Regions from separate parts of the Bradyrhizobium sp. 134 genome, predicted to be linked through region 3. Evidence: predicted binding sites of a transcription regulator. Region 3 holds the regulator's gene; each other region holds the start of a gene.
The links. Region 3 encodes LexA, which represses DNA repair genes until DNA is damaged. Its sites were predicted from a motif close to TGTTCNNNNTGTGTTCNG; they were not measured.
Positions count from the first base shown of each region.

Region 1: the regulator LexA is predicted to act here: its motif matches at 1,256-1,273, upstream of IVA75_RS17915 (helicase-related protein).
Region 2: the regulator LexA is predicted to act here: its motif matches at 1,922-1,939, upstream of rmuC (DNA recombination protein RmuC).

Region 1 covers NZ_JADPKX010000046.1:105,700-108,979, forward strand. The annotation lists gene IVA75_RS17910 (DUF3108 domain-containing protein) at 138-947, shown strand; gene IVA75_RS17915 (helicase-related protein) at 1,554-3,280, shown strand, end outside.
Region 2 covers NZ_JADPKX010000034.1:920,920-924,199, reverse strand. The annotation lists gene truA (tRNA pseudouridine(38-40) synthase TruA) at 1-339, opposite strand, end outside; gene fmt (methionyl-tRNA formyltransferase) at 339-1,262, opposite strand; gene def (peptide deformylase) at 1,275-1,799, opposite strand; gene rmuC (DNA recombination protein RmuC) at 1,971-3,170, shown strand.
Region 3 covers NZ_JADPKX010000069.1:224,359-227,638, reverse strand. The annotation lists gene glp (gephyrin-like molybdotransferase Glp) at 77-1,288, shown strand; gene lexA (transcriptional repressor LexA) at 1,464-2,165, shown strand; gene IVA75_RS26205 (hypothetical protein) at 2,630-3,064, shown strand; gene IVA75_RS26200 (ComEC/Rec2 family competence protein) at 3,196-3,280, opposite strand, start outside.

The sequences.
Region 1 (3,280 bases), on a different contig from region 3:
ATTGTTTCGTGCTCACAACGCCTCATCTCGCGCCAAGTCTGCGTCCAAATGAGCTGCGCCCAAAAGAGCTGCGCTCAGCGGAGCGGCGCGCAAGGAATCCGCACGCAAGTCATCCGCGCTGTGCCCGACGCTGGGTCATGGCGGCCCTTGGCGGGCTGGTTTTGGCGTGGGCGGCGGAGCCCGCGGCGGCGCAAGGCAAGCTCGAGGCGCAATATGAGGCGACGCTGGCGGGCATTCCCGTCGGCAAGGGCGCCTGGAACATCGACATCCAGGACGACGTGTTCGCGGCTGCGGCCTCCGGCGGCACCTCGGGGCTGCTGAAATCCTTCGCGGGCGGGTCGGGCACCGGCGCCTCGCAGGGCCGCGTGGTCAACGGCGCGCTGGTCGCGACCGGCTACCAGGCCTCCACCACCACCTCGAAGAAGACCGAAGAGATCCGCATCACGCTCGACAAGGGCAATGTGAAGGATTTTGCCATCGTGCCGGAGCCTCCGGTCGATCCCGACCGCATCGTCGTCACCGACGCGCATCGCCGCGGCGTCTGGGACCCGATGACGGCCTCGCTGGTGCGCGTATCCGGCACCGGTGACGTGCTGTCGGCGGACGCCTGCCACGGCAGCGCCGCCGTGTTCGACGGCCGCATGCGCTACGAGCTCAAGCTCGATTTCAAGCGCATGGAAAACGTCAAGGCGGAGAAGGGCTATCACGGCCAGGTCGTGGTCTGCTCGCTGTATTTCGTGCCCATCGCCGGCTACATCCCCGACCGTCCCGTGATCAAATATCTCGCCGCCCAGCGCAACATCGAGGTCGCGTTCGCGCCGATCGCCGGCACCCGCATCCTCGTCCCGTTCTGGCTGAAAGTGCCGACCCCGCTCGGGCCGGCCATGCTGGAAGCGACGTCCTTCGTCACCAGCGCCCAGCCGCCCAAGGTCGCGAAGACGCAGTAGGCCGGGCGTCCCGCCCTGAACCTCGCTTTCTGGCGAAAATAAACACGAATGATTTCAACGACATGCCTACTGTGCATGGGGTTGTTTTCGCACTTTTGTTTGGAGGGGGTCGGGGAGCGGGAATCCATTTGACTCCTCCCCGATTCTGATTCGACTCCGCGCCGTCCCCAGCTTTAACGAATCTGCCATCGAAACGTCGCTTGTGCGGCGGGGCAAAACTCCATCTAGTGCGAACCCAATAAGCCTCCCGCGACATGTTGCGTGAACGGAACAGGACTCACGGGGGAGTCTGCGATTCGGCCGCGATTCGTTCTCAACTCGTTCCGAAGCTTAAAGCCAACGGGAAAAGCGTCGCAAAGTGAGACAGTTGCGCGAGGTTCGGGGAGAATGCTCCCACACTCTCGGTGTCATCGCCCGGCTTGACCGGGCGATCCAGTACGCCGAGGCGTCTGTGATTGAGCCGAGAAGCCGCGGCGTACTGGATGCCCCGGTCAAGCCGGGGCATGACAGCGGAGAAGCCGAAGCCGGGTGACTTCCAGGCGCTTCGCGCCACCGCCCCAAAACAGCACTGACATTCGCCCCAATCGCCATTACCTAATCCCCCAGATGCCTTTTTCCTCCTCCCCTTTCGCTTCCGAGCGACTCCCCGGCGCCGGCGTCACTGCGGTGCTTGGTCCCACCAACACCGGCAAGACCCATCTCGCCATCGAGCGGATGCTCGCGCATCCCTCCGGCATGATCGGGCTGCCGCTGCGCCTGCTCGCGCGCGAGGTCTACAACAAGATCGCCGCGCGGGTCGGCCCCGATGCCGTCGCGCTCGTGACCGGCGAGGAGAAGATCAAGCCGAAAGCGCCGCGCTACTGGGTCTCGACCGTCGAGGCGATGCCGCGGGATCTCGACGTCTCGTTCCTTGCCGTGGACGAGGTGCAGATCGCATCTGATCTGGAGCGCGGCCACGTCTTCACCGACCGCATCCTCAACCGCCGTGGCCGCGACGAGACGCTGCTGCTCGGCGCCGCCACGATGCGTCCGATCATCGAGCGGCTGCTGCCGGGCGTCTCCATGATCACGCGGCCGCGCCTGTCGCAGCTGGAATTCGCCGGCGACCGCAAGATCACGCGGCAGCCGCGCCGCACCGCCATCGTCGCCTTCTCGGCCGACGAGGTCTACGCCATCGCCGAGCTGATCCGTCGCCAGCATGGCGGCGCCGCCGTGGTGCTGGGCTCGCTGTCGCCGCGCACCCGCAACGCGCAGGTCGCGATGTTCCAGGACGGCGAGGTCGATTACCTCGTCGCCACCGACGCCGTCGGCATGGGCCTCAATCTCGACGTCGACCACGTCGCCTTTGCCTCCGACCGCAAGTTCGACGGCTACCAGTTCCGCCGCCTGACGCCGTCCGAATTCGGCCAGATCGCCGGCCGCGCCGGCCGCGCCACCCGCAACGGCACCTTCGGCACCACCGGTCGCTGCGCACCGTTCGAGCCCGAGCTCGTCAATGCGCTGCAGAACCACACCTTCGATCCCGTGAAGGTTTTGCAATGGCGCAATTCGAAGCTGGATTTCGCGTCCCTCGGCGCGCTTCAGGTCTCGCTGAACCTGGCCCCCGGCCATGAGGCGCTGACGCGCGCGCCCATCGCCGAGGACATGCGCGTGCTCGATCACGCCGCCCGCGACGCCGAGGTGCGCGATGTCGCGCATGGCAAGGACGCGGTGGAACGGCTGTGGGAGGCCTGTCAGGTCCCGGATTATCGAAAGCTGTCGCCGGCCGCCCATGCCGAGCTGGTCACGACGCTGTACGGCTTCCTGATGCGGAAGGGATGCATCCCCGACGCCTGGTTCAGGACCCAGATCGACCAGGCCGACCGCGTTGACGGCGATATCGACACGCTGTCGGCCCGGATCGCACAGATTCGCACCTGGACCTTCGTCGCCAACCGCCCCGACTGGCTGAAAGACCCAGAACGCTGGCAGGGAATCGCCCGCGAGGTCGAAAATAAATTATCGGATGCGCTCCATGAACGCTTGACTGAGCGTTTCGTTGATCGCCGGACCAGTGTATTGATGCGCCGCCTGCGGGAGAACACGAGCTTGAATACGGAAATCGGCAAGACCGGCGAAGTCATCGTCGAAGGCCATGTCATCGGCCGCCTCGATGGCTTCACCTTTGCACCGGATGCGGCGGAAGCCGGCTCCGATGCGAAAGCGTTGCAGGCTGCAGCGCAGGCCGTGCTCGCCGGCGAGATCAACGCGCGCGCCGAAAAACTGGGCAATGCGCCGGACGAGCAGTTCGTGCTGACCTCGGAAGGCATCATCCGCTGGACCGGCGACGCCGT
Region 2 (3,280 bases), on a different contig from region 3:
ATAGCGATAGTGGCGCTTCACGGCCGAGAAGCGCGCTTCGAAACTATCAGGCACGATGTCCGCCTCGAGCACAGCGATCGGATGCGGGCGCAAATGCGCATTGAGCCCGTCGCGAAAACGGCCGGGTGGAAACTGTTTCTCGATGTCGACATGCGCGACCTGGCCGCGCGCGTGCACGCCGGCATCGGTGCGCCCGGCGCCGTGCACGCGCGCATCCGCGCCGGTCATCGCCTTCACCGCCGCTTCCAGCGCGCCTTGCACCGAGGGCAGCGTCTCCTGCACCTGCCAGCCGAAGAACGGTGCGCCGTCATATTCAATGATGAGCTTGTAGCGGGGCATCAGGCCAGCCGCATCGGCGGCTTCAACGGCACGCCGCGCAGGAAGTCCGCGGCCTGCATGCGCGCCTTGCCTTCGCGCTGGAGTTCGATCAGACGGATTGCACCCTCGCCGCAGGCGATGGTGAGGTGATCGTCGAGCACCTCGCCGGGTGCGCCCGTGCCTTTCGCCAGCTCGCAGCGCAGGATCTTGACCCGCGCATTCTCAAGCTCGGCCCAGGCGCCGGGAAACGGCGACAGGCCGTGGATATGGCGCAGCACCTCGCGCGCGGGCCTGGTCCAGTCGATCCGCGCTTCGGCCTTGTCGATCTTGGCGGCATAGGTGACGCCGTCCCCGCTCTGCTTCTTGAGCTGAAGCCCGCCGCGATCGAGCGCCGCCATGGCGCGCACCATCAGATCGGCACCGAGCCGGGACAGACGATCGTGCAGATCGAGCGCGGTCATATTGTCCGTGATCGCGAGCCGTTCCGCCATGGCGACGTCGCCGGTGTCCAGCCCGACATCCATCTTCATCACCATCACGCCGCTCTCGGCATCGCCGGCCATGATCGCGCGGTTGATGGGAGCAGCACCGCGCCAGCGTGGCAGCAGCGAAGCGTGCAGATTGTAGCAGCCGAGTTTTGGCGCATCGAGGATGGCCTGCGGCAGGATCATGCCATAGGCGACGACGACGGCGGCATCGGCGTCGAAGGCGCGAAACTCTTCCAGCGCCTCGGGCGTCCTCAGCGTCTTCGGCGTCAGCACGGGCACGCCGAGTTTTCGCGCGGCCTCTTCCACCGGGGTCGGCTGCAATTGCAGGCCGCGCCGGCCGCCGGGCTTGGGCGCGCGCGTATACACGGCCGCGATCTCGTGGCCGTGCGCGACGAGCTCGAGCAGCGTCGGCACGGAGAAATCGGGCGTGCCCATGAAGATCAGGCGGAGGGGCATCGACAGAGAACCTCACTCCGCGCGCTTGGCGGCTTTCTCGAACTTCTTCAGCACGCGGTCGCGCTTGAGTTTTGACAGATAGTCGACGAACAGCACGCCGTTGAGATGGTCGATCTCGTGCTGGATGCAGGTGGCGTAGAGGCCTTCGGCGTCCTCCTCGTGCACCTTGCCGTCGAGATCGGTGTAGCGCACCCGCACCTTCGCAGGGCGCTCGACCTCCTCGTAATATTCGGGGATCGACAAACAGCCTTCCTCGTAGACCGACAGGTCCTCGGAGGAGGCGATGATTTCCGGATTGATGAAGACGCGCGGCTCGGGCTTGGTCTCGCCGTCCTGGTCGGGCTTGGCGAGGTCCATGGTGATCAGCCGCAACGGCTGCGCGATCTGGATCGCCGCGAGCCCGATGCCGGGCGCGTCGTACATGGTCTCGAACATGTCGTCGGCAAGCTTTCGTATCTCCGGCGTGACCTTCTCGATCGGCTTGGAGACCAGACGCAGCTGCTTGTCGGGCAGGATGATGATTTCTCTGAGGGCCATGGCCGCGATTTAAGCCGCGCGTTCGATGCGGTCAATCCGGACGGGAACCCCGTTAACCCTCCGCTAACCATAAAACTTCGGGTTTCGTTAACCATAAAAATTAACGGGGCATTTACCCTAAATGTTCGCTATTCGTTCGTGTCGCCGAGCGAATCGGCTAGAAGCAGGGGCATGAACGAGATCATTTTCATGCTCGGCGACTGGCCGGTGCGCACCGTGGACGCGCTGATCGGCTTCGGTGCCCTGGTCCTCATCCTGATGGTGGTGATCGCCGTCGTGATCGCGCGCTCCGGGCGGCGCGGGGCGGAACTCGCGATGGCCAACGCCATCCGCGCCGACGAACTCGAGGAGCGCATCAGCCAGATGCTGCATGCCCAGAGCGAGGCTTCGGGGCGGGTCGACGCCATGACCCAGACACTGGCCGGCCGCCAGGCCGACATGGCGCGAGCGGTCAACGAGCGGCTGGATTCGGTGACCCACCGCGTCGGCCAGTCCATGGAGCACTCGACCCGCAACACCATGGAGAGCCTGCACGCGCTGCACGAACGGCTCGGCATCATCGATAGCGCGCACAAGAACCTCACCGACCTCACCACGCAGGTGACGACCCTGCGCGATGTGCTCGCCAACAAGCAGTCGCGCGGCGCCTTCGGTCAGGCGCGGATGGAAGCGATCGTCCAGGATGGTCTGCCGAAGGGTGCCTACGAGTTCCAGTTCACGCTCTCGACCGGCAAGCGTCCAGACTGCGTCGTGTTCCTGCCCGACCAGCGGCCACTCTGCATCGACGCGAAGTTTCCGCTGGAAGCGATGACCGCGCTGCATGACGCGCGCACCGACGAGGAGAAGCGCATCGCCACGCAGCGGCTGCGCGGCGATGTCATGAAGCATGTCAGCGACATCGCCGAGAAATATCTCGTCGCCGGCGAGACCCAGGACATGGCGCTGATGTTCGTGCCGTCGGAATCGGTCTACGCCGAGATCCACGACGGTTTCGACGACGTCATCCAGAAGGCGTATCGCGCCCGTGTCGTGCTGGTGTCGCCGTCGCTTTTGATGCTGGCGATCCAGGTGATGCAGCAGATCATGAAGGACGCGCGCATGCGCGACGCCGCCGACCAGATCCGCACCGAGGTGATCAAGCTCGGCGACGACCTCGGCCGCCTGCGCGATCGCGTGCTGAAGCTCCAGAAGCATTTTGCCGACGCGAACGAGGACGTGCGGCAGGTGCTGATCTCCGCCGACAAGATCGAGAAACGCGCCGGGCGTATCGAAGAACTCGATTTCAGCAAGAGCGATGCGCCGGAAGCGCCGCATCTCGTAGCGACCGGCGCTGCCGAGCTGTTCCCGCGGAAGCTCCAGGCGGGGGAGTGAGATTGTGGCACACTGTCATGCCCCGCGAAGGCGGGGCATCCAGTACGCCGCGGCAGTCATGATTGAACCGGGACGCTGGTGATTACTGGATCGTCCGCCTTCGCGGACGA
Region 3 (3,280 bases):
TTTTGCCTCTGCGCGCGCGCTCGGCTAGAAGACGTGCGGAACATTCGCCCGAACGTGCCGAGCAGGAGTTTTCGCCGTGGCCTTGATGCCGGTTTCCGACGCGCTTGCCGCGGTGCTGGCGGGTGCAGAGCCGCTGCCGGATGAAATGATTTCCCTCGACCAGGCCTACCATCGCGTGCTCGCGGGTGACGTGGCGGCGCGGCGCACGCAGCCGCCGCAGGCGATGTCGGCGATGGACGGCTACGCGGTGCGCGCGGCCGATGCCGCGACGATCGATTCGGAGCTCACCATCATCGGCGAAGTCGCGGCGGGCCGACCGTTCGCGGGGATGGTCGGCGCCGGCGAGGCCGTGCGGATCTTCACCGGCGGCGTCGTTCCCGGTGGCGCGGACGCCGTCGTGATCCAGGAGGACACCGTCGCCGCCGGCAAGCGCATCACGATCAAGGAAGCCGCGATCGCCGGTCGGCACATCCGCCCCGCAGGCGTCGATTTCCGCGAGGGCGACGTGCTCCTGCGCAAGGGAAATCGTCTCACCGAGCGCGACCTCGCCCTCGCCGCCGGGATGAACCATCCGCACCTTGGCGTTTTCAGGCGTCCGAAAGTCGCGATTCTCGCCACCGGCGACGAGCTGGTGATGCCGGGCACCATGCCCGGCCACGGCCAGATCGTCTATTCCAACGGCTACGCCCTGCACGCGCTCGCCCGCAGCGAGGGCGCCGAGACCATCGACCTCGGTATTGCCGCCGACACGCTGGAGGCGACCGCCGCCGGCATCCGCCGCGCCCGCGAGAGCGGCGCCGACATCCTGATCACGACCGGCGGCGCATCGGTCGGCGACCACGATCTGGTCCAGCAGGCACTGCGGGTCGAAGGCATCGCAATGGCGTTCTGGAAGATCGCGATGCGGCCAGGCAAGCCGATGATGCACGGGCGGCTCGGCGCAATGGGTGTGATCGGCCTGCCGGGCAATCCCGTGTCGTCCTACGTGTGCGCTTTCCTGTTCATGGTGCCGCTGATTCGCGCCCTGTCGGGCCGTTCGGTGATTCACCATCGCCGTGAACGCGCCGTGCTCGGCCGCGACGTCGGCGCCAACGACCAGCGCGAGGACTATCTGCGCGCGCATCTGGAGGAGCGTGACGATGGCACGCGCGTCGTTCTTCCCGTCAATCATCAGGACTCTTCGCTGCTTGCGAATCTCGCTGCAGCACAGGTACTTCTCGTGCGCGCACCGTTCGCGCCGAAGGCCGAAGCCGGCACGGCTTGCGAAGTGTTGCGGCTCCCCGTCTGAGCGTCCGGCAATGCACGTTCCGCGAACTTTGCTCTGTTCACGGTAAATTAAGCAGTTGCGGAACATGTATCGAACATATAGTGTCCGTTCATGATTTGTTTCGAGCATGTAGCGGCTTATTGCCGAATTCAGCGTCTCGGAATCGGACGACATCAACCGGGGGACTTTGGTCGAGATGTTAACGCGCAAACAATACGAGCTTCTGCGGTTCATCAGTGAACGTCTGAAGGAAAGCGGCGTACCGCCCTCCTTCGACGAGATGAAGGATGCGCTCGACCTGCGCTCGAAGTCGGGCATCCATCGCCTGATCACGGCGCTCGAGGAGCGTGGCTTCATCCGACGCCTGCCCAACCGCGCCCGTGCGATTGAAGTCATCAAGCTGCCGGAGCTCCAGGCAGCCGCCGGCAGCCGCCGCGGCTTCACGCCGAGCGTCATTGAGGGCAATCTCGGCAAGGTGCGTGCGAGCTCCAGCCTGCCCGCGGACGAGGGCGAACGTCCCGTCGCGGTGCCGGTGATGGGTCGCATCGCGGCCGGCACGCCGATCGAGGCGTTGCAGACCCGCAGCCATACTATCAGCGTACCGCCTGACATGCTCGGCTCGGGCGAGCATTACGCGCTCGAAGTGCGCGGTGATTCCATGGTCGAGGCCGGCATCCTCGATGGCGACATGGCGCTGATTCAGCGAAACGAGAGCGCCGATACCGGCGACATCGTGGTGGCGCTGATCGACGACGAGGAAGCCACGCTGAAGCGCTTCCGCCGTCGCGGCGCCTCGATCGCGCTCGAGCCCGCCAACGCGGCCTATGAGGTCCGCATCCTGCCACCCAACCGGGTGAAGATTCAGGGCAAGCTGATCGGGCTTTACCGGAAGTACTGATACCGGGCGTCCTTGATACCGGGAGTACTTCATACCGGAGGTGCTTGGCGCCGCGCGCGCTTCCGATCGGCATCGCCGGTCAGGGATTGGAGCGGATCATCGTCCGCTCCGGCTGGGTAGTCTTTCTGGTTCTGCACAGACTATCCGGCCCCTCCTTCGGCGCTGGCTCCTCGCGACGCCCACGAAGCGGAACTGGTTCGCGGCGCAAGTGTTCGAGGAAACAGCGGCCAGCGATCAAGCTCGACCGTTGCGGTCAAGCCGGCGATATTCGCGCACGCGCCTCCCGAATGCATCGCAGCAGGCTTTGTTCCTATTGAATGCGGGAAAGATAATGTGATCGCGGCTTGCGGAAACCAGCCGCAGATTTGCCCACAACCAAGCAGAGCGTTCATGCTTCAACTCTGATAGAGGCCTGCGCCTCGATTAAGAGACGCGGGTTGCTATCCCAGCATGAGGAGCACCCGATGTGTGACTACAGCCTGCATGCCGTCGCGTCGCGCCCCGCCGAAGTCGGCGAGACGATCGTCACGACAAGCTTCCGCGGCACCTCGACGCGCGGCTTCGCCTCGGCAGCCGATCCGTCTGTTGCCGTGTGCCTGCTGCCGGGAACGGAGCTCGCCTTCGCCGACGACGTTCGCTACGACAATCGCTGGATCTGGACGCGCACCATCAATTCCCGCGTGGGCAAGTTCGGCAAGATCGACCCGCACGTTCCCGACCGCCATCATGACGCGATCGAATTCCCGGACGGCAAATATGTGCTGGTGACGCAGCTCGTCGAAGGCCAGCGCGCGACCGTGCTGCAACTGCCTGTGACCGAGCCGGTGACGGAGCGCGAGCACAAGGCGCAGGTCATCGCCGACAGGCAGCCGACCGTCACGCGCCTGCCGATCGGCTGACGCAGCCGGCTACGAGGTCGGAGGTCAAGATTGAATCGCCATCGCCGGCCGTGGCCGGCGAGATGGCGTGGTTTGCGCCCAGCGAATCCGAGCAGATGCACCGATCCACTGCATTGCTCCGCACCGTCAGATCAATCGTCGGCCTGCAAGTCGGTCTCCGCCGGCGTTGCGTCCTTGATGCGGGGCGCGATCGCCTTCGGCGCAAGGCTGCCGTCG